DNA from 4 places in the Ruegeria sp. BE10 genome. Region 4 is predicted to be linked to each of the others. Evidence: riboswitches for the same ligand, from Rfam matches in the RefSeq annotation. Region 4 holds a riboswitch; each other region holds the start of a gene.
What was found. A riboswitch is a leader RNA that binds a small molecule or an ion and turns the genes downstream of it on or off. The one in region 4 is predicted to bind cobalamin.
Positions count from the first base shown of each region.

Region 1 (7,090 bases), on a different contig from region 4:
GAGAACAAGAAGGACACGGCCAAACCGGCCAATATCAGTTTCTCGGGTGCGCTGGTGCGCAACCCGTGAACCAGCGCCAGCACGATACCCGACGCTACAAGTCCTCCGCAGAACGCGGCCAGAGGTAAGGTCCAAAAGCCCAGAATATCCCCGGTCACTGTGATGACGAACACGGCACCTGCCGCCGCGCCCGAGGACAGGCCAAACAAAAACGGGTCGGCCAAATCGTTGCGTGTAGTGGTTTGCAAAACCACACCGACAATGCCCAGACCAGCCCCGATCACGGCCGCGAACAAGGCGCGCGGCAGGCGCAGATCAAAGACGATCCGGTGCAGCGGTGACATCTCTCCTTCGCTCAGGCCCGTTCCCAGCAAGATCGCCGTGACCGTGTCCGCGACAGGGATGGATGTGGTGCCATAGATGGTGGACATCAGTAAGAGGGCGGCCAATACGGCCGCCCCCAGCACAAGTGTCAGGCCCAGTCGGCCCATATCAGTTGAGGCCTGGATGCATGGCCTGGGCCATTTTCGAAATCGCTTTGATATTTGCCGGTCCGGGGGTCAATTCCTCGTACCGCAGACCGATCCAGCGCTCGTTTTTCACGGCTTCGGTCTGTGACATCACTGGATGTTCCTGTAGAAATTTGAACGTGTCCGCAGCGCCATTGCCTGTCTGATAATCAAGCAGCACAAGGAATTCCGGGTTTGCGGCGGCGACCGCCTCCCACGAGGTTCGACCCCAGCTTGTTTCCATGTCGTGGGTCACGTTTTCACCACCCGCGGCAGCAATCATAGCATCGGGGATGGCGAACTTACCTGCGGTGAAGGGTGCGTCCGCCGGGCCGTCCAGCAAGAAAACGCGGGGTTTCGCCAGGTCGGCAGTCTGCGCTTCGATCGCTGAGAGTTCGTCTTTCCAGCCCGTGACCAGCGCCTCGGCCTTGTCTTCGACGTGCATGACCTGACCCAGGCGCAGGACGTCATTGAACAGAAGATCCATGCTGGCTTTGGGGCGAGCCTTGTCCAGATGCACACAGCTTTCGGTCAAGATCATGGTTTTGATACCAAAGGGCTCCAGCGTATCCGGGGTCACATCTCCGCCCGGTTTCATGCCGTAATACCAGCCAGCAAAGAACAGGTCGGGTTCCACGGCAACAAGGTTTTCGACCGTTGGGTATTTCGGTGCCAGTTCGGGGATATCGCCGCGCAGGGTGTCGAATTCCGGGCTGGTTTTGTACCAGCCGGTGATGCCGGTCAGACCGACGATCTTGTCCTGCAGGCCCAACGCGAAGGCCATATCGGTCATGTTCATGTCATGCACAACCAGACGCTCGGGCTGGGCTTCGAACACCAGCGGCGCTCCGCAGTTGTCGACGGTGACCTCGTGGGCGGACGCGCCGCCTGCCATGGCTGTGACCAGCGCCACGGACCAGATGTGTTTCATTGGGGAATGTTCCTTGGTTTAGGTTGAGATTGTGGATTTTCGGATATCCAGCGCTGGAATCACGCGGCCATCGTGGTGAAAACACAGGTATTCAACGCCAAAAGTATCGCGGACCCGCTCGGGGGTCAGCACTTCGGCCACAGGGCCAAATCCCGTCAGCCGCGTTGATTTCATCAGCGCCACGTGGGTGGCGAATTCCGGGATCATGACAAGATCATGGACAATCATCACAACCGTGATGCCGAGTTCGGCGACCAGAGACAGCATCCGACCCTTGGCATCCGGATCGAGATGGTTGGTCGGCTCATCCAGGAACAACAACGATGGGTTCTGTGCCAGTGCCCGGGCGATATGCGCGCGTTGACGTTCGCCCCCGGACAGTACCGCCATGCGCTTGTCTGCCAGCGCGCCAAGGTCGGTCAGCTCAAGGATTCTGTTAAGTTCTCTGGCATGTTCATCCGCCGAACGGTCGGCCCAGATCGGAATCTGGCCCATGGCAACATAGTCCCGCAACAACAGCCTGCCATCCGGTTGTTCTTGCTGGCCCACAACAGCGATCATGCGGGCGCGTTCCATTGCGGGCATATTTTTCAGGCTGCGTTCCTTGACCAATACATTGCCCAATACAATCTCAGCCGCCCCGCACAGAAGGTTCAAAAGCGTGGTTTTTCCCGCCCCATTTGGACCGGCAATTGCCAGTATCGCGCCCTCGGCCAATTCAAACGAGACACCTTGCAGAAGAACGTCACCATTGAGCGCATAAAATTCGAGATCACGCGCAACCAGAAAAGATGAGGTCGTCATGATGGCTCCTCCAATTGAATTCGAGGCAAACGAGAAAGGGTTTTTGTAAATAGTGGTTGCGGCCGGGCCGTCGCGTTGGTCCAACCGTCTGCGACGTTGCGGTACTGATGTGCGAATTCCGCCAGCGCGTCGACATCTTCGGCAGTTTCAATATCGCCGAATAGGTAGTGTGCTTTGCCGACAGCCTGAAATCCGACGGCCGTTGGTCGCGCGCAGCCCGCCATGCAGGTAACGGTGCGCACTGCGAACCCGGTTGGCAACCTGCCGATCAACGCATTGCGCATGACATCAACAGACAATGCGCCGGTACAGGTCGAGCAGATCAGAAGGAAATGGTCAGGTGTTTCCGGCATAGTCCGCTCCGCTTGAAGCCAAGCGCGGACAGAAGGTGCCGATCATGTACACACGTTTCAGACGTGCCATCAAAGCCTCCTTCCAGGACGCCCCGCCCCGGGTTGGTTGAACATGTGATGGCAGGTCTCCTGACTTGCGGGTCGATGCTTGGCCATCCTTCCCGGCCCGATGACCAGTGGATTTTGGCGTTGCTCACCGCTTACAGTTGCGGGGGCAGTCACGGATTTGGCGCCAAAGTGGCGAACCGCACCGTATTCCCTTTTCATCCCTTGGGCGTACCATCGGGAACCATCTGGCCCTTGCTTGTCTTAGACTGGGGGCCGTGTCAATCACGATTTGAAACAACAACTTTTCGATCGGAACTCAAACGCTCAGGGTTTCGAAGTCTGCCGCATGCGTTTTCGCTGTAAGTGCGGCACCCAGTGCCGCATGGGTCGCGACAGCATACTGTGTTAGAGGTGGCATTTTTTCCTTCATGTTTGAGAATTTAATTTGAAAACAGTCGATTGCCGGTCGCGCGCGAGCGTTCGGGCTTCGGCCCGGCTGAGTGACACGAGCGTTTCTTCTGATGAAAGCCCCTTGGCCCGCGATTTTGACCAGATGCGGCGCGCGGATACCGGGGACCATGGCAATGCCGCTTCTGACAACCACTGTCGCAACGGGGCTGGCAGGCCGTCAAACACATCCATCGGATTGGTTGATCGATGCTTGCGGCGCAAGCTGCATTGCCCGAGGTTACGTCTCATGCTTAGGTTTCCGGATTTTCCACTGGGTCCAAAACCAAGACGAGACGGGATTCACTGGTACCTTCGATCGGAGGCGAGCGATGCACCACACCTGACGATGGTCGCTCGGGCCAGAGTGTTCCCCGTAGCAGGATCGGAGCGCCGGTCTGAACGGTAAACACAAGCGCGGGATCGTTTCCATCAGTCGAGGTGCCGTATTGTGTTCCAGTGCCACGATAGGTGCAGACCAACCGGGCGGTGACAGCATCGGTATGAAATTTACGGCAAGCATTGGTGGTGACAACATCCAGCCGCAGTCGCAGGAAGTTGGCGTTCATCAGCTCGCAGAACATGTCGGCCAGAGAAGTGATATCATCCTGAAGCCACGCTCTTTCAGTCCCGTTAGGCATACCGGAGATATCGCAGAGTTGCCCCACGGTCGTCTTAACGGCGCTTGGTGGAAGAATGACTCGCCCACTTGGCAAAGCCTTGGGATCAAGTTGGTCAAGCCAGCTTTGCATATCCGGCGGGGTTCGCCGGCGCCAAATCAAAGCGGCACAGTTTGGCTGTGCAAAAGTGCGGAGTGCCGCCGGATCATCTGCGAAGCTCACACCGGTGACGTTGTCTTTCACGGGCTTTCTAACGAAGTTCATGCTGCATCCTCTGCCCGGCGCCAAATCGGGAAGGGGTCCGGCAGTTCCGGCAAATTGTCGGGCCCTGCCGCCGAAACTGCTGGAATAAGGCAATTGTCCAATCGTGCCTTCAAACTTTGCCAGACGATCCCGGCACCGATGAAAACGATCTCTTGACGGCGGTCGCCCCACGGCTCTTGCCAGTGGGCCTGCATATAGGCGCGGGCGCTGTCATGTGCGGGGCGTCGCTCTTCGGGAACTGATGCCCACCAGGTGCCGAGTGGTTTGACGCTGGACAATGCGCCGGCGAGTGAAAATTCAGCCACCCAGTTGGGGCGTGTCGAAATCCAAAAGTGGCCTTTGGCCCGGATCACCCCTGGCAGATCACCGTTGAGAACGTCTAAAATGCGTTCGGGAACGAACGGAAGTCGCGCCCGGTAAACGTATGACGCAACCCCGTATTCCTCAGTCTCAGGCACATGGTCGGCAAAGCCATACAGCTCCTTTGCCCACATCGGGTGTTCATGGGCTTGCTCGAAGTCAAACAGGCCGGTGTCCAGGATCTTTTCTGCGGCAACTTCCGAATGGTTGGTCTCGATGATCTCGGCATCTGCATTCAGACTGCGGATGATCTTGCGTGCCGCATCAACTTTTTCTGACCCCGCATCTTCAACCTTGTTCAGGATCACTACATCAGAGAATTCTATTTGATCCGTAAGCAAGTGGACCAGAGTTCGCTCGTCTTCCTCTCCCATCGTTTCGCCTCGGTCTCTTAGGAAATCGTGGGACGAGAAATCGTTCAGCAAGTTCACCGCATCGACAACCGTTACCATGGTGTCGAGCCGCGCCACGTCCGACAAGCTGTCGCCCGCTTCATCCCGGAAATCGAAAGTTGCTGCCACAGGCAATGGTTCGGAAATACCTGTGGATTCAATAAGCAGGTAGTCAAAACGTCCTTCCGCAGCGAGGCGCCGGACTTCCTCCAGAAGATCGTCCCGAAGGGTACAACAGATGCAGCCATTCGACATTTCTACCAGAGTTTCATCCGTCCGGCTGAGTTCGGTATCGGCCCGTACCAGATCGGCGTCGATATTCACCTCGGACATATCGTTGACGATGACCGCGACCCGACGCCCTTCGCGGTTGTTCAGGACTCGGTTCAAAAGGGTGGTCTTGCCCGCCCCTAAGAAGCCGGAAAGGACGGTGACAGGAAGTCGGGTATCTGACATGGGTTGCTCCGATGGTGCCTTGAGAGTCACGTAACTTACGCAGTTACTAGACGAATGCAACAGTTATTGTTACTTGTGATATCTGCCTGGAGAAGAACGACAAATGAAGCGCAATAGCCGCCTATCCCTCGCCCTGCACACGCTCGGCCACATGGCCGGAGATCCGAATCGTAAGCGTACATCTGCCGATATCGCCGAGCATTCAGGGACGAACCCGGTGGTGGTACGCCGCGTCTTGGGACGGCTTCGTGACGCGGGTCTGTTAACTTCGGAAAAAGGCCACGCAGGAGGGTGGAGTCTGGCACGCGAACCAGACAGCATAACCCTGGCGGATGTGTATCTTGCGTTGGACGAAAGTCTGATCGCCTCTGGCAGAGAAGACCATGCCCCCAAATGTTCAGTGGAACATGCTTTGCACCGTCGCGTTTCGAGTATCATGAAGGAGATCGAGCAAAGCCTAGTCGACCGTCTCGGCGAGACAACCATCTCCGAAGTCAGAGGCAAGTAATACCTGATCAAGTATCGCGGCAAGTTTCTCTTCATTCTCACCACATCGTTTGACGCTATGGGTGCAACATTCCTGTTGTTTAAGGGGTGCACCAACTGGGGTGGTGATATGTCCTTTGGTAAGGCTCAGCTTTAACTTCAGGCTTGTTGGATCTGCCTCATGACCATAAGACGGGTGGACCGCGTTTCTCACAGCCCACGGGGAACATGTTGCAAAGCCCTAGGAGTACACAATGAAATCAATATTGACGGCTGCGTCGATGACCTTGCTTATCACAACCGCGCTGTACGCCGAGGAAAAGGTCTATGTTTACAATTGGGCTGACTATATCGACGAGGCTCTGCTGCAAAAATTCACCACCGAAACGGGGGTCGAAGTCGTCTACGATAACTTCGATTCCAATGACTTGCTTGAAACCAAAATGCTTGCAGGCAAGTCTGGTTATGACGTTGTGTTTCCCTCGGGCACGTTTTTGCAACGTCAGATAGAAGCCGGTGTCTTCCAACCGCTGGACAAAGCCCAACTGCCCAACTCGGTTAACCTGTGGGATGCTATCGAACAACGAACCGCGACCTTCGATCCGGAAAATAGCTACTCAGTAAACTATATGTGGGGTTCAACGGGCATTGCTGTGAATGTCGAAAAAGTTCGCGAGGCGCTTGGTGACGATATCCCACTGGATTCGATGGAGCTGCTGTTTAACCCGGATTACGTGTCCAAGCTGTCCGATTGTGGCGTGAATTTTCTGGATGCTCCTTCCGAGCTTATCCCCGCTGCCCTGACCTATATCGGAGAGGATCCGAATACGCGCGATCTCGATGTTATCGCCAAAGCTGAACCGGTTCTTAACGCGGTTCGTCCTTATGTCAGGAAATTCAATTCGACAGGCTATATCTCGGACCTTGCGACCGGTGAAGTGTGCGTTTCAATGGCCTGGTCAGGTGATGGCCTGCAAGCCCGAAGCCGGGCCGCCGAATCCGGAAACGGGATTGTAATTGAGTATAGCGCTTTCCGAGAAGGTTCGGGCATGTGGTTCGACCAGATCGCGATCCCTGCGGATGCCCCTCATCCGGAACTGGCCCATAAGTTCATCAACTTCCTGATGGAGCCAGAAAACGCGGCCGCAATTTCAAACTATGTTTGGTATGCAAACGGAAACCTTGCGTCGCAAGAGTTTCTGAACGAAGCGATATTAAATGATCCGGGCCTCTATCCGTCTGAAGAAGGGATGAAGAACCTCTATATGAAGATGCCTTGGGACGCAGAGATGCAGCGTTTCGTGACGCGCATGTGGACGCGGGTTAAATCTGGCGTGTAGGTCGCCTTTTGACGCTAACCTATTCGTCTAAGAAGCACAAAACGACTGATACGTGCAAAATGTTGGGGCTGGGAAAAGCT
Region 1 covers NZ_JBQFTX010000010.1:140,368-147,457, forward strand. The annotation lists gene ACR0M2_RS18920 (FecCD family ABC transporter permease) at 1-491, opposite strand, end outside; gene ACR0M2_RS18925 (ABC transporter substrate-binding protein) at 493-1,440, opposite strand; gene ACR0M2_RS18930 (ABC transporter ATP-binding protein) at 1,459-2,244, opposite strand; gene ACR0M2_RS18935 (DUF1636 domain-containing protein) at 2,241-2,597, opposite strand; cobalamin riboswitch at 2,700-2,906, opposite strand; gene ACR0M2_RS18940 (DUF6525 family protein) at 3,072-3,344, opposite strand; gene ACR0M2_RS18945 (DUF1826 domain-containing protein) at 3,347-3,955, opposite strand; gene ACR0M2_RS18950 (GTP-binding protein) at 3,973-5,184, opposite strand; gene ACR0M2_RS18955 (RrF2 family transcriptional regulator) at 5,288-5,692, shown strand; gene ACR0M2_RS18960 (polyamine ABC transporter substrate-binding protein) at 5,925-7,010, shown strand.
Region 1: another riboswitch for cobalamin. It lies ahead of ACR0M2_RS18935 (DUF1636 domain-containing protein); the one in region 4 lies ahead of ACR0M2_RS11050 (hypothetical protein).

Region 2 (7,090 bases), on a different contig from region 4:
AAGCGCAATTGTCGGCTATGCCGCGTTTCTGCGCGAACATGTGGATCTTGAGGCGGTCAAGGCGGCGGCTTCCTCAGGCCCCAATGGGCCATCGTCAGCCGCGCTACCGCGCCCTCCGGCGCAACGGATTGCGCTGGCCCGCGATGCCGCGTTTTCCTTTACCTATCCGCATTTGCTGGAAGGCTGGCGCGCTGCGGGTGCAGAAATTCTGCCGTTTTCACCTCTGGCGAACGAGGCACCTGCTGCCGATGCCGATCTTGTCTGGCTGCCCGGTGGCTATCCGGAATTGCATGCGGGCACACTGGCTGCCGCCGACACGTTCCAGACCGGACTGCGCAAACACGCTGAGTCCAAACCCGTGCATGGGGAATGCGGTGGATACATGGCGCTGGGACAGGCCTTAATCGACAAAGACGGCGAGCGACATCAGATGGCAGGCCTGCTGGGGCTGGTGACCTCGTATGAAAAGCGCAAGTTCAATCTGGGGTATCGGCGCGCAGAATTGCTGGCCCCGATGCCCGGTTTTGCAGCCGACACAGCTCTGCGGGGGCATGAATTCCATTATTCTTCGATCGTAGAACAGCCGGACGTACCGCTGGCGCGGGTGTTTGATGCTGAAGGTGCTGAAGGGCCGCAAACAGGTTCGGTGCGCGGGAACGTCACCGGTACGTTCTTTCACCTGATCGCCGAGGCCTCGGCATGAGCGGTTTCGTATCCTTCATAGGTTCCGGCCCCGGCGATCCTGATCTTTTGACCCTGAAAGCAGTCGACCGGATGCAAAAAGCAGATGCGGTGCTGTTTGATGACCTCAGCAGCGGCCCAATCCTAAGTCATGCGCATGACGATGCAGATCTGGTGGGCGTGGGCAAACGGGCCGGGCGACCCTCACCCAAGCAGGATCACGTAAGCCGCCTGTTGGTGGATTACGCCAAGACCGGCGCTCGCGTGGTGCGATTGAAATCTGGTGATGGCGGGTTGTTCGGCAGGCTGGAGGAAGAACTGGTTGCCCTGCGTGCGGCCGGGGTCGAATATGAAATCATCCCTGGCATCCCCTCGGCGGTTGCGGCGGCGGCAGCAGCAGGAATACCCCTGACACGACGCCTCACTGCGCGGCGGGTGCAATTTGTCACTGGCCACGATGTCAGTGGCAAACTGCCCGAAGATCTGAACCTGCCCGCGCTGGCCGATCCGGATGCAACGACTGTGGTGTTCATGGGCAAACGGACCTTTCCCCTGTTGGTACATGCACTGCATGAGCATGGCCTGCCGCTGGAAACACCAGCCCTGATGGCCGAATCCGTATCGACTCCCGACCAGAGCCTGCACCGTGCAACAATTGGCGCGCTGTCGCAAAAGCTGGAGGCCGAGATCGGCACAGCCCCGGCGCTGATCCTGTATGGCCCGTTGGCAGAGTTCGACGATGTTTGAGTTGTCTCTGATCGGAATTGGCACTGGCAACCCGGATCACGTGACCTTGCAAGGGGCAAATGCCATCCGCGATGCAGACCTGATCCTGATCCCGCACAAGGGCGAGAACAAGGCTGATCTGGCCGGGTTGCGCGAAGAGATCATTGCAGCTGTGACTGACACTCCGCCGCAGATCGCCTATTTCGACATTCCCAAGCGCCGGGCCGATGATGGTTATCTGCGCGGGGTCGACGAATGGCATGATGCCATTGCCCTGCGCTGGCACGAGGCGATTGCGGCCCACCCGAATGCGCGACAAGTGGCGCTGCTGATCTGGGGCGACCCGTCGCTTTATGACAGCTCGCTGCGAATCGCGTCGCGGCTGGACCCTGAGCCCACGACACGGGTGATCCCTGGCATCACCGCGCTGCAGGCATTGACGGCCGCCCACGCCATCCCGATCAATGATCTGGGCGCCCCTTTTGTTGTGACTACCGGACGGCGGATCAGGGATGAAGGCTGGCCGGCAACTGCCTCGAAAGTAGCGGTAATGCTGGATGGCGAGTGTTCGTTTCAATCCCTGGACATGGCCGATTATGACATCTGGTGGGGTGCCTATGTCGGCATGAAAGAGGAAATCCTGATCAAAGGCGCTTTGACCGATGTAGCGCAGGAGCTTCTGGACACCCGCGCCAAGGCACGTGCCGATCATGGCTGGATCATGGATATCTATTTGCTGAAAAAGCGCGTGATCTGACCTAAAAGGTCGCAAATGACGATTGCACCAGCGGCACCATAGAGGCTAAATGAACGCGTCTGGTCCTGCCGGAGACATCCGGATGCTAAGAGGGAATGTGGTGCGACTGCCATGGCAGCCAAATCCACAGCCGCCCCCGCGACTGTAAGCGGAGAGCCCCTGTTCAACCAGCCACTCCTGTTCTCAGGGGGAAGGCGAACAGAGGCATCGACCCGCAAGCCAGGAGACCTGCCAGGCGACAATTGAAACACCGGCCGTCGGGTGCGGCGGCAAAGGAGAATAAAAGATGGCAACACAAACGCAAACAGCATCCGCCTCGCGCGCTGGTATCCTTCCGGTCATGTTCGCGGTGGTTCTGGGTCTGGGTATCATCACCCTGACCGGTCACGTACAGGCCGCGGCGCTGCATGACGCAGCACACGACGTGCGCCACGCGACCGGCTTCCCCTGCCACTAAGACCATGTTCAGTCGTATACTGACCAGCGCGTTGTTCGCTGGTGCTGCAGCGGGGCTGATAGCCGCCTTGCTGCAGTTGGTCTTTGTGCAACCTGTTTTGTTGCACGCGGAGCTGTACGAATCCGGCGAGTTGGTGCACTTCGGAGCCGAAGCCGTTTCGGCGCATCCCGAATTACCGGGCATGTTCTCGGAACTGACCCGTGACGCGCTGAGCGTCATTTTCACCATGCTGACCTATACCGGTTACGCGCTGCTGATGGTTGCCCTGATGTCCGTGGCCGAAGGCCAGGGCCACACGATTGATGGCCGCACCGGCGTGCTTTGGGGTCTGGCTGGGTTCATCGCCTTTCATCTGGCGCCTGGCTTTACCCTGGCACCAGAGGTGCCTGGTGTAGCGGCGGCTGACGTCTATGCCCGACAGGTCTGGTGGTTTGCCACTGTTGGTGCTGCGCTTGTTGCGCTGTGGTTGATTGCGTTTGGCGGCAACCTGATCAGCTATGTGATCGCAGCAGCCCTGTTGCTGGCACCCCATCTGATCGGTGCGCCCGAACCGGATGTGTTCACCGGCCCCGTCCCGACCGAGATCGGCGCTCTGTTCGCCGCTCGCGCCTTTGGCATCGGTCTGGTGGCCTGGGTTCTGGTCGGTGCCTTTGCCGGGTATTTCTGGCAAAGCGAAGGCAAACGCGTCGAAGCAGCGGCCTGATCCTCTTATATAATGACGCGCCGGGTTCTGCCCGGCGCGTTTCTTTTTGCCCTAAAGGAAAGAAAAAATGGCACGCTCACTTGCCCTTTTTGCAATCGGCCTTGTGTTCGGTGGTGGTGCTGGTTTTGTGCTAGCGGCAGCCAATGGCGTCACGTTTGACGGCCACGATCATGGCGATCCATCCCATCACGGCGGCGCGCATGCCGAAGCGATGGCCCATGACCATTCGACCACGGTAAACCTGCCCGCAGGGGCGGACGCCCCCAGTGTTGCAATCGCGCTGACCCAGGACCCGATGGCCGGGTGGAACCTGCACGTCATGCCGCAGAATTTCCGGTTTGCCCCGGAAAACGCGTCAACAGCCGACGTAGACGGCGAAGGCCACGCGCATGTTTACATCAATGGCGAGAAACTAGCCCGGCTCTACGGCAACTGGATACACATCCCCGACCTTCCCAAGGGAGAGGTCGAGGTTTCGGTTTCGCTGAACGCAAACAGCCACAGCGCACTGACGGTCGACAACGTACCGGTCAGCGCTGCCGTGACCGTTCAGGTCGATTAAAGCGCCGGTATCCGCGCGCGCAAACACATCCGAAGTCGCCCGCAGGGTCGGGCGTCTTCGATCCAACCTGCGGGACTGTCCAAATAGGCTTTGCAGGTCGCGACGATGTCTTCGGCATCGGTAACGATATCGACCCCCGAAAACACGTAAGACGCCCGTCCTGCGGCCTGCAATGCCAATGCGGTCGGCTCAGCGCAGCCACTGAAACAGGCGTGATCAGAGATGACGACCCGACCATTCAGCCCTGCACGCACCAGCGCGTTATCCACGGCCTGCCTCTCGGCCACTCGGTCACGCGTTCCCGCACAACTGCTGCAAATCAATAGGCGTATCGGGTCCACGTGTGGCCTCGTGTTTGATGGTTTGCATGTTTCTGCGGCTTTCTGGACGTCGGCGCAATCCTGAATACGCACGGAAATGTGCGTGCGCGGAACTCGAATTTCTGGCATCACTCAGACAGTCACATTGAACGAGGCACCGTCATGCGCACGCTTTTGGGTTTGCTCTGTCTTCTCGCCCTGCCTGTCCGGGCCGAGGAACCATTGTCGGGTTGGGCAGTGTATCCAACCGTCAAAAGCTATGAAGAACTGGTCGCGGATACGAAGGCTGCGGTGAAGGAAAACGGGTTGATCGTGGTCACGCAGGCTGGTCCGACCAAGGCGGCTGCAGCCCGTGGCATCACTATACCCGGCAATCTGGTGATCGGTGCCTTCAACAACGACTATGCCGTGCGCGTTCTGGAAACCTCTGTCAGTGCAATGATCGAAGCGCCGATTCGCTTTTACGTGACTGAGAACGACGACGGCACCGCCACCCTGTCCTACAAAACGCCCAGCTTTGTCTTTGCCCCCTATGTGTACGAGGGCGGAGAGCCTTTGCTCGATATTGCCCAAGAACTTGACACAAAGTTTCAGTCAGTGGCGGAATCCGCAGCCAAATAGTCACACTGACGTGAACCTGCTTGCGTCTGGCTACGTCCTCCGCAATCTGCTGAGCAACGAAAACTTCGGAGCATAACGAATGCAGGACCTCTCCCCCCGCGCGGCTGACCTTTTGGCCCAAAGACTATACGAGGCCGGATGCCGCCACGCTTTTGGCATGCCAGGCGGAGAGGTTCTGACGCTGGTGGATGCTCTGGAACAGGCTGGGATCACCTTTCACCTGACCAAACACGAAAACGCCGCCGGCTTCATGGCAGAGGCTGTCCACCACCGTGATGGCGCGCCTGCCATTCTGGTGGCCACACTGGGCCCCGGCGCAATGAATGGAATCAACGTTGTTGCCAACGCGCTGCAGGACCGGGTGCCGATGATTGTTCTGACCGGCTGCGTCGATGCGGATGAGGCGCTGACCTACACCCATCAGGTGATGGATCACGCGCAGGTTTACCACTCAATCACCAAGGGAACATTTACACTGACGGCGCAGGGCGCAGATGTGGTCGCAGACAAGGCGGTATCACTAGCCAACCAGCCCCGCCCCGGTCCGGTTCATATTGACGTGCCGATCTCGGTCGCGGATATGCGCGTATCCGGGAGCAAACGCCGCCGTCTGGTCAAACCCGCTGCGGTCGCGCCCGAAGGGAACTGTGTTGAGAAAGCCCGCCGCTGGGTGACCGAGGCCGAACGCCCCATCGCGATCGTGGGTCTGGACGTGCTTTATGACGACTCGCGCAATGTGGTGCAGGCGTTTCTGGAACATTTCAACATCCCCTTCGTGACCACCTACAAAGCTAAGGGCGTCGTGCCCGAGGATCATCCATTGTGCCTGGGCGGCGCAGGTTTGTCGCCCTTGGCCGACAAGCATCTGGTGCCGTTGGTCAAACAATCCGATCTGGTGTTGTGTCTGGGGTATGACCCGATCGAAATGCGCCCTGGCTGGCGCGAGATCTGGGACCCCGAGGAAAAGCGCGTCATCGATATCTCGGCCGTCGTCAACGATCATTACATGCATCAAGCCGGGTTGAATCTGGTCGCCCACACGGGCGCCACGCTAGAAGCCATCGCCAAGGGGAACCCCGCCCGCGCGACGTGGCCGGGTGGTGAACCCGCGCAGGTTAAAGCCGCACTGGCGCAGGCCTTCCCCGCGGATGATGACTGGGGCCCGGCGGCCGTGATCGCCGAATCTCGCGCCGCCCTGCCCGCTGATACGCTGGCCACCGCCGACAGCGGCGCGCATCGTATCCTGCTGAGCCAGATGTGGGAGTGCCACGAAGAACGCGGGCTGATCCAATCCTCGGCCCTGTGTACCATGGGCTGCGCCGTACCGATGGCCATTGGCCTGAAACTGGCTGAGCCTGACCGCCCGGTCATCAGTTTCTCGGGCGATGCTGGTTTTCTGATGGTTGCCGGAGAGCTGTCGACCGCAGCCGAGATGGGCTGCAATCCGATTTTTCTGGTCTTTGTCGACGCCAGTCTTGCGCTGATCGAGTTGAAACAGCGCCAGCGTCAGATGGGCAATATGGGCGTGGATTTCGACCGCCACGACTTTGCCGCCATGGGGCAAGCCTTTGGTGGCTATGGACATACCGTCCGCAACCGCGCAGAACTGCGGTCGGCGCTGGAGCAGGCGGTCAAAGCCGACCGCTTTACCGTCATCGCTGCAGAAATCGAGCGTGGAGGATATGATGGCCGGATCTGAGGGACCGCTGAAAGGCGTCAAGGTGCTGGATCTCAGCCGCATTCTGGCTGGGCCAACCTGTACGCAGCTGCTGGGCGATTTGGGCGCCAACGTCATCAAGATCGAAAACCCGGCCAGTGGCGGCGATGATACCCGGCAATGGGGCCCTCCTTACGTTGAAGACGCTCAGGGCAACCGCTCGGACCTGAGTGCGTATTTCATGTCGGCCAACCGCAACAAGAAATCCGTCGCCATCGACATCACTACGCCCGAAGGCCAGGCTGAAATCAAACGGCTGGCATCGCATGCCGATATCCTGATCGAGAATTTCAAACCCGGCGGGCTGGCGAAATACGGGCTGGATTACGCCACGCTATCGCCGGAGTTCCCGAGCCTCGTCTATTGCTCGATCTCGGGCTATGGCCAGACCGGGCCGAATGCGTCCAAGCCCGGCTATGACCTGATGGCGCAAGGTTATGGCGGGATCATGTCGCTGACCGGCGACCCCGAAGGCGCACCGATGAAGGTGGGTGTTGGCATCGCTGATGTGATGTGCGGAATGTATGCCTGCGTTGGCATTCTAGC
Region 2 covers NZ_JBQFTX010000002.1:493,198-500,287, forward strand. The annotation lists gene ACR0M2_RS07840 (cobyrinic acid a,c-diamide synthase CobB) at 1-703, shown strand, start outside; gene cobA (uroporphyrinogen-III C-methyltransferase) at 700-1,428, shown strand; gene cobF (precorrin-6A synthase (deacetylating)) at 1,421-2,164, shown strand; cobalamin riboswitch at 2,208-2,414, shown strand; gene ACR0M2_RS07855 (CbtB domain-containing protein) at 2,451-2,621, shown strand; gene ACR0M2_RS07860 (CbtA family protein) at 2,626-3,324, shown strand; gene ACR0M2_RS07865 (hypothetical protein) at 3,392-3,886, shown strand; gene ACR0M2_RS07870 (DUF1636 family protein) at 3,883-4,227, opposite strand; gene ACR0M2_RS07875 (DUF302 domain-containing protein) at 4,369-4,827, shown strand; gene ACR0M2_RS07880 (thiamine pyrophosphate-binding protein) at 4,907-6,526, shown strand; gene ACR0M2_RS07885 (CaiB/BaiF CoA transferase family protein) at 6,513-7,090, shown strand, end outside.
Region 2: another riboswitch for cobalamin. It lies ahead of ACR0M2_RS07855 (CbtB domain-containing protein); the one in region 4 lies ahead of ACR0M2_RS11050 (hypothetical protein).

Region 3 (7,090 bases), on a different contig from region 4:
CCCTCCGCGCCGGTCTCCAGCCGGATATCCGCAGAATCCGCGGCCATCAGACGGGCCGGGCCAGTGTCGATGGCAAAACCGAATTTCGCAGGCAAGGCTGGCAGGTCTGCCAGTCGATGGATCAAAGATTGCGTCAGCCGCGCGGTCAGATCGCCCGTTTCGTAAAGCGGTGAAACCAGAATGTTGCGGCGTACTTCGATGCCCGGCTCGGCGTCCAAAAGATCCAGCGCGGAAAGCTCAGAAAGCAACGATTTGTGATCGGCCTCTTTCACACCACGTAATTGCAGGTTGGCTCGGTTGGTCAGGTCGATGGTGCCATTGCCAAACCGCTCGGCCAACTCGCACAAGCCCAAAGCCTGCGTCGCATTCAGACGTGCCAACCGGGGGCGCACCCGCACCACCAGCCCGTCACCCGACATCATCGGACGATGGGCGCCGGGGCACCAGCCTTGAACAACAGGTTTTGAGGTGGGGGCGCTCATCCCAACCCCTCCAGATCCGCGCGGATCGAGTTCCGGCGTGTGTTCCACAACCCCGCGTCAAGCAATGCGCGGAACCGGTCCTGCATGGCTTGATGTGCTTCCGGATTGGCCTCTTGCAGGAAGGCGTCAACCTCGGCGTCACCCAGCGTGGCATCGTGGTACAGATCGAACAGGTGCGGAGCGACTGTGCCGGACAGGTGGGCAAAAGACGCCATATGGTCCAGCGTCGCCGCGATCTCTGCGGCCCCGCGGAACCCGTGCCGTTGCATCCCTGCAATCCAGCCGGGATTGGCAGCGCGGGCATGAACCACGCGGCTGATTTCTTCGGACAGGGTACGAGCGCGGGGAGTGTCGGGGTTGGTATTGTCGAGGTGGTACAATTGCGCGCTGCCGCCGGTGACGGTCTTGGCAGCGGCAAACCCGGCCTCGTGCGTGGCATAGTCGTTGGCCAGTAGCAGGTCGGTCTCGGTCAGGTCCTGCAGGTGGACAAAGCTGTCGGCATTGGCGACGCGTTCGGTGATGCCGGTGACATCCTGCGCGATATGGTCGCCCTCCAACGCAAAAGAGCTTGCCTGCAGCCATGCTTCACCCGCCTGCGCGCGGGCTTCATCGGTATAGATTTCAGACAGTTGCGTCATATTCACGCCATAGCTGCCGGGCGCGGGGCCAAAGACTCGCGCGGCAGGGGCTTGCCCGGCATAGGGGTTCCAATCCGGGGCTTCATCACGGTCAGACAAGGCACGGACGGCCTGACCGAACAGTGCCGAAAGCGTCGGGAACACGTCGCGGAACAGGCCCGATACGCGCAGGGTCACATCTAGGCGAGGGCGGCTGAGATCGGTGATCGGCAGCACTTCGATGCCTGACACTCGCTCGGACCCCTTGTCCCAGACTGGCTTGACGCCCAACAGGTGCAGCGCCATGGCGAATTCTTCGCCTGCCGTGCGCATGGTGGCCGAGCCCCATAGGTCGACGATCAGGCCCTTGGGATAATCACCTTCCTCTTGCAAATGCCGCCGCACCAGCTCTTCGGCCAGCTTCACGCCTTGGGTATAGGCGGCGCGGGTAGGAACCGAACGCGGATCGGTGGTATAGAGGTTCCGACCGGTAGGCAGCACATCCGACCGCCCACGATAGGGTGAGCCGGACGGTCCGGCCTCGATCCGTTTTCCCGCCAGCGCGTCAAGCAGAGCCCTGCGTTCCGCACGGACGGAAGAGGCGGGGTCAAAATTACCGGTGACCTCAGGCGTGCGACCAAAGATGTGCAACCCGTCACCGAACTGGCTTTCCTTGATATCGCAGACAAACCGGTCGATGCGGGTGATTGCCTCGGCGGTGCAGGTGGCCTGATCCAGACCCAGATCGCTTTCCAACCCGATGGCCTGCGCCTCATCACGGATATCTTCTTGCAGTCGGTCTCGGCGCTTGGGGTCCAGCCCGTCGGCGTTCGAAAACTCGTCCAGCAGGGATTCCAGCCGCACCATCCGGTCGGGCGTGCCGCTTTCCTTCATCGGGGGTGGGATATGACCCAGCGTGACCGCCCCGATCCGGCGCTTGGCCTGCGCGGCCTCGCCGGGGTCATTGACGATGAAGGGGTAGATCACCGGCAGATCGCGGATCAGCGCCTCGGGCCAGCAATTCGCCGACAGGGCGACCGATTTGCCGGGCAGCCATTCCAGCGTGCCATGCGCGCCGATATGGATCAGCGCATCCGCACCCAACCCTCTGCGCAGCCACAGATAAAAGGCCACATAGCCGTGGCGTGGGGTGCGTGAGAGGTCGTGGTAATCATCCTCGCGCAACTCGGGCGTGCCGCGTTCGGGTTGCAGCGCGATCAGCGCCTTGCCACGGCGCAAGGCGGTGAATTGGAAAGCGCCGTCTGTGAATGCTGGGTCATCCTCGGGCCTCCCCCAAACGGTTTCGAGGTCGCCGCGCAATTCATCCGGCAGATCGGCCAGCGCCGCCAGATAATCCGCAAGCGGCCACGATACCCTTGCATCCATCAGGGTTTCGGTAATGGGTTGGGCGGGGGCGGTTTCGTACCCTTCGCCCTGCAGATCGGCCAACATCGCCTCGGCTGAGGCCAGCGCGTCCAACCCAACAGCATGGGCCATCTGCCAGTCCTTACCAGGGTAAGTGGACAGCACCAGCACCGGGGTTTGATCGGCCTTGGGCTTGTCATGCAAAGCTAGCCACCCGGTCACCCGGTCGATGATGGCCTCGATCCGTTCATCTTCGGCCCGGTGGGCAAATCGCGAGTATTCCAGATGTGGGTCACGTTTCCCGGGTTCTTTGAATGAGGCGATGCCCGCCGAAATCCGCCCGTCTACCTCGGGCAACACCACGTGCATGGCAAGGTCGGCGGGCGAGAGGCCACGTTCCGCCTCGGCCCAGGCCTTGCGGCGTGCAGTTGACAAAGCGACCTGAAACACAGGGACATTGGCCGCGTCCAGCGGAGATGTGCCAGACGCGCCCTTGCCCGAGAATGAAGTGGCGTTGATGATGGCCGACGGCTGCATTGCTACGATATTTCCGCGCAACCATTCGGCGGCGGTTGGGGCTTTCAACGACGGCGCGAACAGGCCCACAGCCTCGAACCCGCGCGCGCGTAGGTTACGGATCAGGACCGCGACCGGGGCGGCGTCCGCCGAGGTCAGGTAAGCGCGGTAGAAACTCACGAGAATGCGTTTTGCATCGCCCGTGAACGCCTTTTCCACTGGGATCACGCCACGATCCGGGCACCAGGCGCCGCATTCGGGGATGGTTTTAGCGCCCATCACAGGGCCTGCATAAAGCCCCGCCGCCAGCGCCATCTGTGCCAGCGCGGCCTGCGCTGCAACTTCGCCGCCGGTATCGCACAGATGCGCCAGCCGCCGCAGGGTTGAAACGGGTAGGGTGGAAAAGTCGTCCAACCGCGTATCTTCGCGCCCATCAGCTGGCAGGACAGCCAGCGCGATGCCCTTGTCCTGCGCCAGCGCCAGAACCTGCTGCAGGCCATAGGACCAATAAGGCACGCCGCCGATCAGGCGGATCAGGATGCCTTTCGCACCTTCCAGAGTTTGTTCGACGTAGGTGTCGACGGACAGAGGGTGTTTCAGCGCCGTCAGATTGGCCAACCGCATCGTGGGCATCCGCCCCTCAGCCCCGCCACCGCGATGCCAGCCTGCCGCGAAAGCTCCGAGGTCGCTGTCCGAAAAGGACAGCACCACCAGATCCGCCGGGCTTTGGCCCAGATCGGTCGGGGTCTCGGTTTCCTCGAGCCCGTGGCTTTCGCGGAAGACGACGTGCATGGCTTACTCGGCGGCCTCGGTCACACCCACGAGGATCTCGCGGATCGCGGCCTCTTTGATGTCGTCATGTTCGGCAATCACCACCAGACGCGAGCGGCGCTCTTCGCCGGGTTCCCATGGGCGGTCGTACTGATGTCGCACGCGTGCGCCAACCGCCTGGACCAACAGACGCATCGGCTTGCCCTGAACCGCGGCATAACCTTTGACGCGCAGGATGTTCAGCTCATTGGCCAAGCGCTCGATATTGGCGACCAGTCGGGCCGGGTCGGTCTGTTCAGGCAACTCGACGATGACGCTTTCGAAATCGTCGTGCTCATGATCGTGGTGGCCATCGTGGTGCGACGGGCGTGCGTCCATGTCATCCTCGGCGGCAGCCTCAAGCCCCAGTACGACGCGCACGTCCACAGCGCCTTCGGCAACTTCGACGACGGGCAGGGAGCGCGGAGCCTCGGCTGCGATCACTTCTTTGGCCTTTGCCACGCCTTCCGGGCCAGCCAGATCGGGCTTGGTCAGCAGGATGATGTCGGCGCAGGAAATTTGATCCTCGAAAACCTCGGACAGGGGTGTTTCGTGGTCGATCGAGTCATCGGCCAGGCGCTGGGCGTCCACCGCCTCGACATTGGGGGCAAAGCGACCGGCGGCAACAGCCTCGGCATCGGCCAGGGCGATCACGCCGTCCACGGTGATTTTCGAGCGGATATCGGGCCAGTCAAACGCTTTCAACAGCGGCTTTGGCAGAGCCAGACCGGACGTTTCGATCAGGATGTGATCAGGGCGCGGCTCCAGTGCCATCAGCGCCTCGATGGTCGGAATGAAATCATCGGCCACGGTGCAGCAGATGCAGCCATTGGCCAGTTCCATGATATTTTCCGCCGGGCAATCGGGAATGGCGCAGGACTTCAGGATATCGCCATCGACGCCAACATCGCCGAACTCATTGACGACAACGGCCAGACGCTTGCCCTGCGGGTTCTGCATTAGATGTTTGACCAGCGTGGTTTTGCCCGAACCCAGAAAGCCGGTGATCACAGTGACGGGGAGTTTTTCGAGGTTGCTCATTTCAGGGCTCCAATCGGGGGAATACGGGCCGCACAGTTTTTGCGGAAATGTTCGGGACGTTCGCGCCATTTGACCAAGCCGTCTTCGGCGGCGAGATACTTGGTGACGCCTTCGACGATGGTGTCGACATGGTCGATTTCGTTCAGGTTTTCGTACACAAAGGTCCAGCGGGTCGGTCCGCCGCGCAGCACTATGGAACAACCCTGATCGCAATTTGACAGGCACTCGACCGGCTTCAGCACGATACCTTCGGGCAAATCTGCGTCTTCCAGTGCCATGTGCAGCAGGGCACCTGGACGTTGCGCATCGTCTTCAATCGGCAGGCCACGCCGACAGGTCGTGCAGACCAGCAGCTCGACTGGTGCAGTCTCGGTCACGTCTCTCATCCCCCCAAATCCTCTTTGCAGGGGACGGGGTTTCATGCGGGCCACGTCTGCACATGGACCCGACACCGGATCACCCCGTCCGGTTTCAACTTCGGGCGCTGGCAGGTCTCCCGGCTTGCGGATGTCGGGGCGTTTGCCCCGGCAGATGTCCCGCCTTCCCGGCCTTGCGGGCCAGTGGCATTGGGCACCCTCTCCGGTCACGGTCGCGGGGGCGGCTGCGTTTGACGGTTGCCCGCTGACGCATTCCCTTTTCATCCATCCGAAGATGGACACCAACGCATGCGACATGCGGCACGGGCAGGGGGCTTGTCAAGCACGAGGCGCATGGTGAAATCGTTCAAACCAAAAAAGCGACCAGCCTGTGTCAATCTGCGGCATGCACGGCCAGCCGTTCCCGCAGCCAGGCGCAAAACAACCCTGCCGCAGCGGTCGGTTGCGCAGCGCCTTGTGTACTGATCAGGTAATGCGACTGGGCAAAGGGAATCGCAGGGCCCGCAATTGCAATCGGCGCAGCCTGCCGGATCGCATTCCTGGCGAACCGTTCCAGAACCGTTGCATAGCCCGCCCCGGCCATTACAAGCTGCAGTGCTGCGACCGAGGTGTCCACCGAATGTCGGGGCGGCTGGTCCGGAAGCGCGAGCCCGTTGGCCTGAAAATACCGCGCCCAGTTATCTTCGTATCCAAGGATATGAATCAGAGGGCCTTGCCACAGTACGTTCAGGGTCGCGGGCGAGTCCCCGGCCCGGCATACCGGTACCAGCTTTTCGTCTGTCAGCTTTTCGGACTGAACGCCGGGCCAATCGCCATAACCTAGCCGGATTTCCACATCCACATCGCCTGGGGCCACGCTGTCATTCCAGATGTGCGAGACAAGGCGTACGGGGATCTCGGGATGGCGAGTGGTAAAGTCGGGCAGTTCCGCTGCGACCCAATAGGTGGCCGTCGATATCGCCGCACGGATTGTCAGGGTCTGGCGCGAGGCAGGGCCGAACAGGCTGTTGGTGGACAGGGCGATGTCGCCAAGCGCACGCCGCACAGTCAACGAATAAGACTGCCCCAGCTCAGTCAGTTCCAACCGCCGGGCATTCCGGGTGAACAGCTTTTGTCCAAGCTCGGCCTCAAGCGACCGGATATGCAATGAGACCGCCGTCTGCGTCAGGCCCAGCTCTTTTGCTGTGGTGGTAAAATTCAAATGCCGCGCGGCGGTTTCAAAGCTGCGCAGCCATGTGGGGTTTGGAAGGCGGTCCATATATCACCAAATTATTTTGACCATAATTGGCATTATTAATCATTTTCGTTTCTGACAGACAACACAGATACTCGGTCCGAATACGACCGTCAGGAGGGAAATATGAAAGTCGGATTTATCGGTTTGGGAAACGTGGGCGGCAAACTGTCCGGCTCGCTTCTGCGCAACGGGATTGACCTGACGGTTCACGACCTTAACCCCGATCTGGTGGCCGAGTTTGCGGCCAAGGGGGCCGAAGCCGCCGAGAGCCCGGCGCAGATGATGCGGGATTGTGATGCTGTTATAACCTGCCTGCCGTCCCCGGCGGCCTCGGACGCAGTGATGCAGGATATGCTGCCCGAGGTCGGGCCAGGCAAGATCTGGATGGAGATGTCGACCACCGACGAAGCCGAGGTCAAACGATTGGGGGCCATGGTGATCGAGCGTGGAGGCGCGGCGGTGGATTGCCCGGTTTCGGGCGGGTGCCACCGGGCGGCTACTGGCAATATCTCGATTTTTGCCGGATGTGATCGCGAAACCTTTGAGCGGATTTTGCCGTTTTTAACCACGATGGGGCGGCGCGTGTTGCACACGGGGGAGTTGGGCTCAGCCTCGGTCCTAAAAGTTCTGACCAACTATCTGGCG
Region 3 covers NZ_JBQFTX010000002.1:479,665-486,754, reverse strand. The annotation lists gene cobG (precorrin-3B synthase) at 1-482, opposite strand, end outside; gene cobN (cobaltochelatase subunit CobN) at 479-3,772, opposite strand; gene cobW (cobalamin biosynthesis protein CobW) at 3,776-4,831, opposite strand; gene ACR0M2_RS07785 (DUF1636 family protein) at 4,828-5,217, opposite strand; cobalamin riboswitch at 5,301-5,509, opposite strand; gene ACR0M2_RS07780 (LysR substrate-binding domain-containing protein) at 5,582-6,466, opposite strand; gene ACR0M2_RS07775 (NAD(P)-dependent oxidoreductase) at 6,569-7,090, shown strand, end outside.
Region 3: another riboswitch for cobalamin. It lies ahead of ACR0M2_RS07785 (DUF1636 family protein); the one in region 4 lies ahead of ACR0M2_RS11050 (hypothetical protein).

Region 4 (7,090 bases):
GTATGAATGGTTGGTGCAATGCAATATCACCAGAAATTAGCTTGAGCACTTGTCAAACGGAACACCTGACAAGATCAAAGCTCTTTCCGCGCCCTCAACGCAGCCGTGATCGTCCCGTCATCCAGATAATCCAGCTCTCCGCCAATCGGCACGCCTTGCGCCAGCGAGGTCAGGCGGACCTGTCCCTCCAACTGATCGGCAATATAATGCGCGGTGGTCTGGCCGTCGACGGTGGCGTTCAGGGCGAGGATGATCTCGGTGATCCCTTCGGCTGTCACGCGGTCCTTGAGGCGAGGAATGCGAAGTTCGTCCGGGCCGACACCGTCCAGTGCCGACAACGTGCCGCCCAGAACGTGATAACGGCCCTTGAATACGCCTGCGCGTTCCATTGCCCACAGGTCGGCCACGTCTTCGACCACGCATAGCTCTCCGGTCGCGCGGTCCTCGCTGTCGCAGATGTCACAGATATCGGTGGTGCCGACGTTGCCGCAGTTCAGGCATTCGCGGGCGGTGATGGCAACTTGCTGCATGGCGTCCGACAGGGGTGTCAGCAGCAGGGCGCGCTTGCGGATCAAGTGCAAAACCGCGCGGCGGGCCGAGCGGGGGCCTAGGCCCGGCAGCTTGGCCATCAGATCGATCAGGTTGTCGATATCGCTGTTCGAACTCACCGAGGGCGCTCCTGCAAATGGGCCGGGCAGGGGCGCCCGGCCGATGATCCGTCAGGAGGGTGTATCAGAACGGCAGCTTGATGTCTGCGGGCAGGCCCATGCTTTCGGTCAGCTTCGCCATTTCGGCCTGTGCGCGTTCAGTCGCTTTGGTTTGTGCGTCCTTGATGGCGGCCAGGATCAAGTCCTCGACCACTTCCTTGTCGTCGCCGTTAAAGATCGATGGGTCGATGTCCAGACCTTTCAGCTCACCTTTTGCGGTGGCGGTGGCCTTCACCAGTCCTGCACCGGATTCGCCAACGACCATCATGTTGTTCAGCTCTTCCTGCATGTCGGTCATCTTGGCCTGCAAGTCCTGCGCGGATTTCATCATCTTGGCCATGTCGCCCAGACCGCCGAGTCCTTTGAGCATCGGTATTCTCCTGTGTATCGCTTTGTCGCCTAAATACGGGCGGTACCCGTGTGGCACAAGGGGGTGGGGTTGCTCCCGCCCGTCGTCAAGGTCTTTGAAAGACCTTTCCTCCCGTTGGGCCCGGCAGCGCGGACAAAGCCCGCGCTGCCGGGCCCAAGGCCGCTCATGGCGATCGGCGTCAGCCGATGGCCCGTGGCGGGCGCGGGAGAATTTCGGGTGTGTGTGTTGAAGTGGCTCAGTCTTCCTCGAACGGGTCCCATTCGTCTTCGACCTCGGGCAGGGCTTCGGTTTCGACCTTGGCTGCGCGTTGCTCTGGCGTTTCGATGCTTTTGATCCGCGCCTTCGGGAATTGGGCCAGAACCGCCTGCACCAGCGGGTGTTCGCGGGCTTCTGCCTTCAATGCTTCCTCAGCCGCGTTTTCCTTTTCATAGATCGTCTCGCCACCGCCTTCGTTGACGACAGTGACTGCCCAGCGGTTGCCGGTCCATCGCTGCAGGGCGGTCCCCAGACGTTGCGCCAACTGGGCCGAGGCACGCTGGGTCGGTTGGAATTCGATACGCCCGGGTTGATAGGCTGCAAGCCGCAAAGACCGCTTGACCTCATCCAGAAGCACGCCGTCCCGGTTTGCGCGGATCAGTTCGACCACATGATCGAAGGTCGGATAACGTGCCAGGGCGGCCTGCACATCCTGCGCCAACGCCGCGCTGGGAGCGCCGCTGCCGCCACCATGGGCGGGAGCTGAATAAGAAGATGACACCGGCACTTGCGTCTGAACCGCGGCATGCGATGGCGCCGGAATCCCGCCACCGGGTCCGCCATTTGGCGGTGGGGGCGTGTCTTGCAGACGTTTGATCAACTCTTCCGGGCTGGGCAGGTCAGCCACATGGGTCAGTCGGATCACTGCCATTTCAGCTGCCATCATGGCATTTGGGGCCGCCGAGACCTCTTCGAGCGCTTTAAGCAACATCTGCCACATCCGGGTCAGGACGCGCATCGGCAGGGCCTCGGCCATTTGTTGACCACGCGCGCGCTCGTCCGGCGAAACGGTGGGATCATTGGCTGCGTCTGGCGTGATTTTAACCACAGAGACCCAATGGGTGATCTCGGCCAGATCGCGTAGCACGGCCAGCGGATCGGCTCCTTCGGCATATTGCCCGCCCAACTCGGTCAGTGCGCCTGCAGCGTCCCCGCGCAGGATCATGTCCATCAGGTCCAGTACCCGACCGCGATCAGCCAGGCCCAGCATCGCGCGGACCTGATCGGCGCTGGTTTCACCCGCACCGTGCGAGATCGCCTGATCCAGCAGCGAGGTCGCGTCCCGGGCCGAACCCTCGGCTGCACGGGTGATCAGCGCCAGCGCGTCATCCGCGATCTGAGCGTTTTCAGCCGCCGCGATCTTGCCGAGCAGGCTGATCATGTCCTCGGGTTCGATCCGGCGCAGGTCGAACCGTTGGCAGCGCGACAGAACCGTCACTGGCACTTTACGAATCTCGGTGGTGGCAAAGATGAACTTCACATGCTCGGGTGGTTCTTCAAGCGTCTTGAGCAGCGCGTTGAACGCGCTGGTCGACAGCATGTGGACCTCGTCGATGATATAGATTTTGTAGCGCGCGCTGGCGGCGCGATAGCGGACACTGTCGATGATCTCGCGGATATCGTTCACACCAGTACGGCTGGCGGCGTCCATCTCCATCACGTCAACGTGGCGGCCTTCCATAATGGCCACGCAATGTTCGCATTGGCCGCAGGGCTCAGTCGTTGGCTTGCCTTCACCATCGGGGCCGATGCAGTTCATGCCCTTGGCGATGATCCGTGCCGTGGTGGTTTTGCCGGTGCCGCGAATGCCGGTCATGATGAAAGCCTGCGCGATCCGGTCGGCCTCGAACGCATTTTTCAGCGTGCGCACCATTGCGTCTTGACCGACGAGATCGGCAAAGGTTTCCGGGCGGTATTTGCGGGCAAGAACTTGATAGGCGGGGCTGGGCGTGTCGTTCATATCTGCTCTGTCGGATTCGGGTTCCGATGCAGCGTAGAGACCCCTGCCGCCCGCGTCCACAGCAGGCTTGGGTGAATTTCGGTTTGCAGCACAATTTGCACGCCTTAGAAGCGAGTATCAGGGAGGGTCCGTAGTGAGCCAGTTCGCACTTCATTCAGTTCAGATTGGAAACGGCACCGTTGCCTTGTCGCCCCTTCCGGGGCGCGGTGGCGGGTATACGCGGGACTTGGGAACGATCCGCGACTGGCAGCCGGATCTTGTGATCTCGATGACCACCGAGGTCGAAATACTGCAAGAGGGCGCAAGTGGGCTTGGCGAAGACCTGCACGCACTCAATATCGAATGGGTGCATCTGCCGGTTGCGGATTTCGGTACGCCGCCTCCTGAGGTTGACGCGGCGTGGGGCAGTGTCAGCCCTGCGGCGACTGATATTCTGTCCCGCGGGGGGCGGGTGCTGGTGCATTGCCGGGGCGGCTGTGGCCGGTCCGGGATGATCGTGCTGCGCCTTATGGTCGAGCATGGCGAAGACCCCGAGACAGCGTTGACCCGTTTGCGTGCGGTGCGGTCCTGCGCCGTCGAGACCGACGGCCAGATGAAATGGGCAGCCCTTGGGCGGACGCGCGACTAGATCAGAGCGCCACCTGTCGTTCTGCCTGTGCCACCGGGTTGGGCGGGATCGCTGTGACCTCAAGCATGGCGCAGGGTGGGGTGGTTAGCATGCCTGCGGGGCGCATGGTCACATCCGGGCCGAACATCATATCTGCGAAAACATCCAGCGACTCGAGGGGCGCATCCTCGCTTGATCCACAAAAGACCCGGATCAGGTCTTTTTGAGCGCGAAACCGTGCGCTGCATCCTTGCGTGCAATAGGCCAGCTCAGTGCTGCCGTCGAACTCAAAATCAGGCGTCGTCGCCGGAACGGCAGCATCCATCGCCTGCACGATCGCGCGCGCCATCTGTGCCAGCGCCGGGCAGGTTTTTCCTGTGCGTTGGCAAACGGTTGCGGTAAATTGGTGTGTCTTTGTCTTCCAGATCATATTGCGCCCTCCGCGCGTGGAACGGGGGCATGGATCAGGTGTGGCAGCGTGCTGACGACCTGCCCGGACACCCCGTCCGAGTTTCGGTTTCTTGTTCGATGGCAGGTCTCCTGACTTGCGGGTCGTTGCGTTGCCGACCTTCCCAGCCTTGCGGCCAGTGGTGTTTCGGCATTGCTCACCGCTTACAGTTGCGGGGGCAGTCGCGGCCTTGGTTCGTTCCGGTTTTCCGGGCAGAACCGCACCGTGTTCCCTTTTCATCCCGCCCCGGGGACCGGGGACGAGAACCATCACCCAATCGCTAGCGGGTAGGAGTGACCTGAGTCAAGCCGCCTTTTGGTAGGGCAAAGTGGACGCGTGGTCATGCGGAAACAGGATTGACTTAGGGTGGCAAAAGATGCCGTTTGGGGTGGTGAACTAATCGGTTCAGATTGAGGGCGCCATGCTGGATACCGCACAAGCTGTTTTAACCGAGGATTTTCAGTTTCCTTCTGGTTCGACCCAACTGTCGGCTCGGCTGTACCTGCCGGTGGCCGAACCTGGGATCGCAGTGGTGATCCACAGCGCCACCGGAGTGCCGCGCGACTATTATCAGCATTTCGCACGCTGGTTGGCTGCGGAACATGGCATTGCCTGTCTGACCTATGATTACAGCGATTTCGGTCATTCGCAGAGCAAGCCATTGAAGTCAGCTCAGGCCACGATGGCGGATTGGGCGCTGATCGACATGCCTGCGGCTCGGGCCGAGATGCGCAGGCGATACCCCGACGCGCAGCACTGGAGCATCGGCCATTCCGTCGGCGGTATGCTGGGGCCGATTCAACCCGATATTGATCAGATCGACCGTATGATCTGCGTCTGCGCCGGGCCGGTGACTGTGTCGGACCATCCCTGGCCTTATCGGGCGTTGGCTTTGCTGTTTTGGTACGGACACGCGCCCCTGGCCGTAAAAGCGCTGGGTTACCTGCCGGGCAAGGCACTAGGATTCGGATCGAACCTGCCTGCTAGCGTCTATTGGCAGTGGCGCCGCTGGTGTACTGCGCCGCGCAACTACCTGCCCGAAATTGGCGTGTCCTTGCCCGAGGCCCGCTGGGCACAGTCAGACACACCAGTGGATCTGTTCAGCTTTGAGGATGACGATCTGGTGCCAAAGAACGCGGTCTGGCGGCTGGCTGATCTGTACGGGCCCAACGCACGCCGCCATTTGTTGTCTCCGGCCGAGTTCGGACTGTCCGAGGTTGGCCATATCGGTGCCTTTGCCCGGCGCAATTCGGCTGTCTGGCCACGGTTGATTGCCTAGGCCTGTTCGCAACAATTCAATGTCGGGAGTTTAAGTGAGAGGTTGGACATCGACCCAAGCGGGGCTCGTTGTGGCTGCTTCCTTCCGGACCTGACCAGGTTGGCGAGGCGCTCGCCCGCGCCAACCTCTCGGGGTCTGATATAGGCAACGGGCGCAGGAAACACAACCCGTCAGAGCGCCAAACGGATCAGCAAAAAGCCCTCATCGTCTTCTCCGACGACGTGAGGGTCATATTCTTCAAGCTCGGCAATGTGGGTTTGTGCCTTCGGACCGGTTCTTAATAGCGCAGTCGCGCCCTGCATCGGGGCAAAGCCAAAAGGATAGGACGCATATTGCAAGGGATCTTGCGGCAGTGCGCCGGACAGATAGTCCTGCAAGACGCGCTGAACAGGCAGGTTCGGCAGCGCGATGGGCTCGGCCTGATCCACAAAGGGAAAGTGACCCCCGCCATTGGCACGGTAATTGTTCAGTGCGACGACGAACCGTTGATCGGCGGCCATCGGTTGGCCGTCAAAGCGAATGTTGCGAATGCGCCGGTTGACGGGGTCGATCAAGTGACCGCCAGCGTCGAACCGAGCCGGTTGAGAGAGATCAAATTGATAAGTAAGCCCCTGTATAATATCAAAATTATGCCCCGCCCTGTTGATGTCGACCAATGTGGTCTGATGTCCCGGCGTAATCTGGTTGAACACGCCTGCAGACATCTCAAGCCAGTCGCTGATCTGCTCTCCGGTGACAACTACCGCCTGCAGCTCATTGGGAAACGCATACATGTCGTTGACATGGCGCAGGCATATCTGGCCGGGCGGGACGTCGGTGAAAAACCGGGGGCCGGCACGCCCCCCGAACTTTGAAGGCGCGGTCGCGGACAGAACAGGAAAATCCGCAAATGACGTGTCCTGCAGATAGGGCCGCAGGGCTGCTGCCTGGGCCGCGGCGGTCAGAACCAAACCTCTGTCCGGGGCGCAAAAACTGAAATAGCTGTGCAAATGCTTATCGGTCTGGCCAACGGGTTGCGCCGTGCGCCGCCGAGTTTCCGAATGGCCCCGGGCGAAAAGGCGCGCCAAAACAGGGTCTTCCTGGATAGGCTTGGGTGAGCCGTCGGGTTTGGTTGGGCATATCGACTGCAGACTGACGCGATGATCCTGAACGGTCCAATGGCCATTTCCCGCCCTGTCCAATGTCAGGTCGATCACCCCCAGAAATGACCCGGACGCACCGGGCATGACCACCGGCTTTCCGTGAACCAGACCCCGATTTGCATCGACGTGCTCAATCCCGTCATGTGCGTTTCCGGGCAGTGTCAGATGTGAATGCCCGGCAATCAGCGCATCAATTCCTTCGATACCGGCCAGCGGGATGACGGCATTTTCCAAACCCGTTTCCGGTTCGGCCGACCCTATCCCTGTATGCGCCAATGCAAGGATCAAATCGCAACCCTGCGCTTTCAGATTCGTCACTTTTTGTGCGGCGCAGGTCAGGATATCTTCGATGACGACCTTGCCTTGCAGCAAGTGTGCTTCCCATTTGGCTGTCTGCGGTGGCAGGACTGAGAACGCACCAATTTTCAGCGTAACATGTTGATCATAAAATTTTATTTCTCGATTCAAAATCGCATGATCTTGCCAGCAGGAGGGGGCGTCTTGTCGGTGTGCATTGCTGCAAATCACCGGGCACGCAGCA
Region 4 covers NZ_JBQFTX010000004.1:134,060-141,149, forward strand. The annotation lists gene ACR0M2_RS11025 (hypothetical protein) at 1-40, shown strand, start outside; gene recR (recombination mediator RecR) at 75-668, opposite strand; gene ACR0M2_RS11035 (YbaB/EbfC family nucleoid-associated protein) at 733-1,077, opposite strand; gene ACR0M2_RS11040 (DNA polymerase III subunit gamma/tau) at 1,313-3,073, opposite strand; gene ACR0M2_RS11045 (protein-tyrosine phosphatase family protein) at 3,207-3,701, shown strand; gene ACR0M2_RS11050 (hypothetical protein) at 3,703-4,110, opposite strand; cobalamin riboswitch at 4,194-4,414, opposite strand; gene ACR0M2_RS11055 (alpha/beta hydrolase family protein) at 4,550-5,407, shown strand; RNA gene ffs (signal recognition particle sRNA small type) at 5,440-5,538, opposite strand; gene ACR0M2_RS11065 (bifunctional 2',3'-cyclic-nucleotide 2'-phosphodiesterase/3'-nucleotidase) at 5,578-7,090, opposite strand, start outside.